Regions from separate parts of the Catenibacterium faecis genome, predicted to be linked through region 1. Evidence: a T-box and tRNA genes for the amino acid it is inferred to sense, from the RefSeq annotation. Region 1 holds a T-box; the other holds one or more tRNA genes.
What was found. The T-box of region 1 lies ahead of pheS (phenylalanine--tRNA ligase subunit alpha). A T-box ahead of a tRNA ligase gene usually reads a tRNA of that ligase, here a tRNA-Phe.
Positions count from the first base shown of each region.

Region 2: it encodes a tRNA-Phe, which carries the amino acid that the T-box ahead of pheS (phenylalanine--tRNA ligase subunit alpha) is inferred to sense. The anticodon was not compared.

Region 1 covers NZ_JACRWG010000035.1:83-3,497, reverse strand. The annotation lists gene pheT (phenylalanine--tRNA ligase subunit beta) at 1-1,076, opposite strand, end outside; gene pheS (phenylalanine--tRNA ligase subunit alpha) at 1,080-2,114, opposite strand; T-box leader at 2,149-2,352, opposite strand; gene H8909_RS08480 (hypothetical protein) at 2,502-2,822, opposite strand; gene H8909_RS08475 (YqxI family protein) at 2,824-3,288, opposite strand.
Region 2 covers NZ_JACRWG010000043.1:18,915-22,329, reverse strand. The annotation lists partial or broken gene H8909_RS09610 (hypothetical protein) at 1-161, opposite strand, end outside; gene H8909_RS13780 (transposase) at 211-366, opposite strand; gene H8909_RS09600 (hypothetical protein) at 838-1,074, opposite strand; tRNA gene H8909_RS09595 (tRNA-Cys) at 1,640-1,714, shown strand; tRNA gene H8909_RS09590 (tRNA-Leu) at 1,722-1,810, shown strand; tRNA gene H8909_RS09585 (tRNA-Pro) at 1,821-1,897, shown strand; tRNA gene H8909_RS09580 (tRNA-Ala) at 1,905-1,980, shown strand; tRNA gene H8909_RS09575 (tRNA-Asp) at 1,989-2,066, shown strand; tRNA gene H8909_RS09570 (tRNA-Phe) at 2,070-2,145, shown strand; tRNA gene H8909_RS09565 (tRNA-Ser) at 2,159-2,251, shown strand; gene H8909_RS09560 (MIP/aquaporin family protein) at 2,427-3,158, opposite strand; gene H8909_RS09555 (peroxiredoxin) at 3,329-3,415, shown strand, end outside.

The DNA of each region.
Region 1 (3,415 bases):
GATGCATCTGTTAATAAGTTCATACGTCTTGCTGTATTTCTTAATGCAGCACCATCAAAAGTTGCTGCTTCAATAACGATATTTTTAGTATTCTCATCAATCTTAGTGTCATTACCACCCATAACACCAGCAACACAGCCAATGCCATCATCAGTTGATACAATAACATCTTCAGGCAAGATATCATATTCATTTTCATCAAGAAGAACAGCCTTCTGATTGAATCCAGTCTTGATGACGAAAGCCTTCTTTGCAAGCTTATCATAGTCATACATATGAATAGGCTGACCTGTTTCAACCATGACGAAGTTTGAAATGTCTACAATATTATTAATAGGCTTAATACCTGATGCAAGTAATGCATTTTGCATCCATTTAGGTGATTCTTTAGTTTTTACACCCTTCACTAATTTAGCGCCAAAGAATGAGCATAAAGGAGTTTCTACATGAACTTCAATTTCACTCTTTTCTTCAGGATATTTCTTGATTTCTGGTAAAATAACTTTTCTACCTAATACAGCAGCTGCTTCATAAGCTAAAGACTGCATAGCCATACAATCAGCTCTATTTGGTGTTAAACCAATATCAAGAATATAATCATCTAAACCAAGATAAGTTAGTGCTTCTGTACCTACTGGTGCATCTTCTGGTAATACATGAATACCAGCTTTATCTTCTTCTTTTAATAAACGGTTATCTAATCCAAGTTCAGCAATAGAACAGATCATACCATCAGACTTTTCGCCTCTAATAGCACCTGAAGAAATCTTACCGCCTTCAAGTTCACATCCTGGTAATGCCACAATAACCTTTTCACCAGCAGCCACATTAGGTGCACCACATACAATCTGTCTTACTTCACCAGGGGCAGTTTCTACCTGACAGATATGAAGATGGTCAGAATTAGGATGTTCAATACATTCCTTTACATAACCAACAACAAGCTTAGTCCCTTTCGCAAGAGGTCCCTGTCCTTCTACTTCTAATCCAATACGAGTGATCTTTTCTGCAAGTTCTGCAGGATCTTGATCATCTACTTTCACATATCTATTTAATAAATGTAAACTAGCTAACATATACTACTCCTTTCTTTCGAACTGTTCTAAGAATCTTAAGTCATTATTGTAGAAATCACGGATATTATCAATATCATATTTCAACATAGCAACTCTTTCTAGTCCGATACCAAATGCAAATCCCTGGTATTCCTTAGGATCAAATCCACACATTTCTAATACATGAGGATTAACCATACCAGCACCTAATACTTCAATCCATCCAGTACCTTTACACATAGCACAGCCTTTACCACCACAGTTGGCACAAGAGATATCTACTTCTACACTTGGTTCTGTGAATGGGAAATAAGAAGGTCTTAAACGAATTTCACGCTTTTCACCAAACATTTTCTTAGCGAAAACATCTAATGTACCCTTTAGATCACCCATAGTGATATTCTTATCGATGACAAGTCCTTCACACTGCATGAACTGATGTGAATGAGTGGCATCATCATCGTCACGACGGTATGTCTTACCAGGGCAGATAACCTTAATAGGACCTTTACCCTTAGCTTCTAACATAACATGTGCCTGTACAGGAGAAGTATGTGTTCTCATTAATGTATTTTCATCAATATAGAATGTATCCTGCATATCTCTTGCAGGGTGTCCTTTAGGTAAGTTCATTAATTCGAAGTTGAAATGATCTGATTCTACTTCAGGTCCTTCAGCTACCTTATATCCCATACCTAGGAATAATTCTTCTAAGTCTTCCTTAACACGTGTTAAAGGATGTACAGATCCTACTGGTAAACGATTACCTGGTAAAGAAATATCAATATCTTCTGCAAGTAAACGTTCATTTAAAGCTTTTTCTTCTAAATAAGCTTTCTTTTCTTCAATAGCCTGTCCAATTTCCTGTTTAGTCTTATTTGAAACCTGTCCAAATGTTTTTCTTTCTTCAGGAGCCATAGTCTTCATTGATTTCATAGCAGCCTGAATAGGTCCTTTTTTACCAAGATAGAATACACGTAAGTCATTTAATTCTTTCGCATCAGCACATGCAGAAATTTTAGCAAGTGCCTCTTCCTGGATTTTTAATAATTCATCCATATGTTTCCTCCTTAAAAAATTAAAAAGCCGTTCCAATAGGAACGACTTAAATCGCGGTACCATCCTAAATTCATATAGCATACACTATATGCACTTTATCACTTATAACGTCAGTGTTACGGCGGGGATTAGCCGCACTCCAAGGTGAATTCAATAATATCTTATAAGAAGATTTCCACCAGCCTCTTCCTCTCTCAATATAAGTATATTACATACTAGTCCTTTTCTTCGTGTTCTCATGTATTATACCTAATAATTAGGAAAAAGACAAGACGAAATCTAATCTATCGAACAATCCTCTGAAATCTAATCTATCGAACAATCCTCTGAAATCTAATCTATCGAACAATCCGTCCTTCTTTTGCATTTTATATGCATCTCTAATAGTTATTCATCTGTAATTACATAATCTTTCCAAAACAACAAAAGCATTTTTTTAAATTCACAATTATCCAAATTTGGAAAATCTTTTACTTCTGAATATATCTTTTCTTTCCAAAATAAATATTCAGACATTGTATGCTGCATTGAATACTTATTTAAAACCATCATAATTTTGTTCCTTGTCAGAAAAGAAATATCATGTTCTAAACAAAATAAACTTGTTGACTGAATTTCTTCTCCATATATTTCATATAAAGCCGAAATCAACAATTTATTTTGTTGATATAATTTTTCCATTGATAATTTATAATCGTCTTCTCTCATATTAAAATAATGTCCATTCTAATACTTCTCTAACAGCATTTGCCACATTAGCCGCAACAGACCTACTACCACCTGCATTAATAATTGCTCTAAAAATAGCATCGTAAACAGCTTGCCCTGGTATTTCCGACCATTTTAATAACGGTTTTAATGCTCTTGTTATAGGTGTAAAAAATTTATTTACATTTTTTGCTACAGTTTTACCAGCCACCTTTTCAGCAAAATTAACTAATCTTGCCTTATTATTTATAGCTTTTTTTACTGCTTTTTTTGCAATTTTTGTAAAAATATTACGTGAATTTTGATTTACAAGATAATCACTTTCTTCTATCGGTTCCATATATTCAGTTTCATATTCTATTGTATTTATAGCATATACTGTCATTGGAGACAATGTAAAAACAGCGCTGCAAGCAATCGATAAACACAAACCACCTACAACAATCATATTTTTTATATTCTTCATAAAATTTTCCTTTCTTTTGTTTCAAAATTTTGACCATTATATCATCATATACATTAATTTTCAATTAAAAACTATTGATTTCAAAATCCCCTCTGATTCCAATATGATAATGTCTTAATGTATCCAA
Region 2 (3,415 bases), on a different contig from region 1:
AGACCTACAAGTTCATTGCCTGCTTTTCTGATCTTATTCGAAAGCTTTACAACTTTTTGTATATCAGAAGAAGACATATCAGTTTCAGCAGCCAGGATATGCCTGTCAGAAAATTTATGAAATTGTTTAAGATGTCTTTTATGTTCTTTATCAGTTATCATTTTTCTGCTCCTTAATATTATCTTAATAACTGTAGATACAAAATATCCTCTAGACCATAAAATACCGCATCCTGCAGAATTGTATTAATTGTGGAAATGCCTTGAATAGTTCAATAGCACTTATATCTTTAAAAGTTCTTACAACATCACAAGAAGCAGCAGTTTGTGGTACATCTACAAAAACATGTATATGGTCAGGCTTCACAACAAGAGCCTTAATGTGGTAATAGATTTTTCTGTAATATCTGTTTTAATATTTCCTCTACATTACCTTTTAATACCAGAAATATGAATTTAGAATACCTGATGATGTGATACTGTATCAGATATTTTCAATACGAAGCAAGTCAAGAAATATGATACTCTCTCCTTCCTCAGCAAAATAGATACGTGAAGGGTTTTCAAGTTCTGTTTTCCATCCAGCAGGAATGGAAATACTTATTTGTATGTTGTCACTTTTAGTTCGTGCCGTTACTTTTTTTCACAACTTGAATGATATGCTGAATTATTAGGATTGCACTGTTCTGCATGTTTATTATTGTTCGCTATATGTGCAGCACTATTAGGATTTTTCTGATTACAGTGATGGTTGTTTTGTTGTATGTGTGTTTATATCATGGTTACTTTTACTGATGATCTGTTTACTTTCTATACTTTAATATACATAGATTATATATCATTTTTCTAAGTATTTATCAAGTGAAATGTAGCTTTCATCCCACACGCAAGCGTGTGGGTTTTTCGCCACAAATTTATAACCTAATTCTTTAATCTTAGTAATAAGTTCTGTAATACATTCATCTTCTACCTTTTTAAATTCTTCTGCCTTAATTGTATTATTCTCAAAATCTCTTCTTGCCTTCTTAAGTCTCTCAGGTCTTAAGAAACTACCTACATAATCATATCTATTCATTTTAAATGTCTCCTTTTTGCGTGAGTTCATTGTATCAAAGATATTCTGCAAGTAGAAATACGTAAAAATGTGTGTTCTTTATAGACTGAGACTATGGATACGATACATCAGCAATGTATTCGTATTCAAAAAAAGAAAACATATTATAAGTGTTATAATCCCTTTTATACCTAGAGTATGCATAGAACTAACTAAAGGCATCATACGAACAATTGAATAAGCGACATTAAATTCTATTAATATGCATGTAGATTGTTTTCTAAATATATATTGTAATATAATCAAAACAATCATTAATGGTAATGAGGTTTTAATTACAGATAAAATTATTTCTTTATACATATTAATCACTCCTTGTTTTCTATTATGACTACTAATTTTAAGAGAATTATGTGATTTATATTATAAATGTAAATTATATTGATTATTCCATCACAAAACCGATTATCAGGTTTTCTCATGGAAGAAATGAATTATATTTTATGTACTTTTTTAAACTTTTTTCTTAAAAACCCTTGCAATTATCTAAAATCCATAGTATATTATACGAGCGCCATGAAGCAATGGTTCCATAGCCAAGTTGGTAAGGCAGAAGACTGCAACTCTTCGACCATCGGTTCAAGTCCGGTTGGAACCTCCATACGTGTGCCCTGGTGGCGAAACTGGTAGACGCACAGGACTTAAAATCCTGCGGACTTCAAACTCCGTGCCGGTTCGATTCCGGCCCAGGGCACCATTTATATAAACGGGAAGTAGCACAGCTTGGTAGTGCACCTGGTTTGGGACCAGGGGGTCGCAGGTTCAAATCCTGTCTTCCCGACCATTTATTCGGGGCCTTAGCTCAGCTGGGAGAGCGCCTGCTTTGCACGCAGGAGGTCAGGAGTTCGATCCTCCTAGGCTCCACCATTTATTTTGGTCTGGTAGTTCAGTTGGTTTAGAATGCCGCCCTGTCACGGCGGAGGTCGCGGGTTCGAGCCCCGTCCAGACCGCCAATTGGTTCCGTAGCTCAGTCGGTAGAGCAGAGGACTGAAAATCCTCGTGTCGCTGGTTCGATTCCGGCCGGAACCACCATTTTATTTATGATGCAGGTTTACCCAAGTCCGGCTGAAGGGATCGGTCTTGAAAACCGACAGAGGATTAACGTCCTGCGGGGGTTCGAATCCCTCAACCTGCGCCATTAATAAATATAACTCAGGATTCGTTCCTGAGTTTTTTTGTGCTTTATAAGTTATATTATATTTTAGTGGTTCTTATTTGATAAGCATTTCAGTTACCAATTTCTCGATGCTTATCTTTTTTTATTACTCCCCTATTCTTTTAGGCAAAGAAAAAAGCTATCAATTGATAGCTTCTTAGAAAATATTGAAATATAATAGACAAGCACAGATACTTGCACAAATTGGAGCAAGTACTGGTACCCATGCATAATCCCACTGAGAAGTTCCCTTGTTCTTGATTGGTAAGATTGCATGTAAGATTCTTGGACCTAAGTCACGAGCTGGGTTTAAAGCTGGACCTGTAGGACCACCAAATGAAGCAACTAATGCCATAACTAATAAACCAACACCGATGAAACCAGCACCCTGATTACCATGTTCGAAAATTGGTGAATGAGTAATAGATAATGCACAGAAGAATAAGATGAATGATCCGAAGAATTCGTTTACGAAACCATTGAACTTATTGTTTGTTGCATCAGTAGTTGAGAATGTACCTAAGATTGCATCAGGATTTTCTGTTGCATCATAATGTGGTTTGAAGCAAATATAAAGAATGAACTGACCTACGATAGCACCAGCGAACTGTACTAAAATGTAAGGTAATACTTCAGCTAATGGAACATCACCTGCAACAGCTAAACCGATAGTAAATGCTGGGTTAATATGGTTACCAGAAATTTTACCAATCATAAGAGCTGGAATCATAACGGCCATACCATAACCGATTGCAATGACGATCCATCCACTGTGGCTTCCCTTTGTTCCCTTTAATTCCACGTTTGCTACTGAGCCGTTACCAATCATAACCATGATTGCAGTACCAAGGAACTCAGCAATGAGACGAGTAGTTAATGAAAATGTCATAATTGTCCCCCTATTTAATATTTAATTGTGTTTAATGACAAATGGGATTATAAAACCTGTATTTCAATGTGTCAACATGTTTCTAAAATGTTAATGCTTACAATCGTTTTTTTATGCATAGGTAGCACATTATTTCTATTTTTGGTATAATGCAGAAAGGAGGTTTCATTATGTTAGAGATTAATACAAAAGCACCTTCTTTTAATCTACCAGATGAAGAAGGCAATATGCATACTTTAGAAGAATATAGAGGTCAT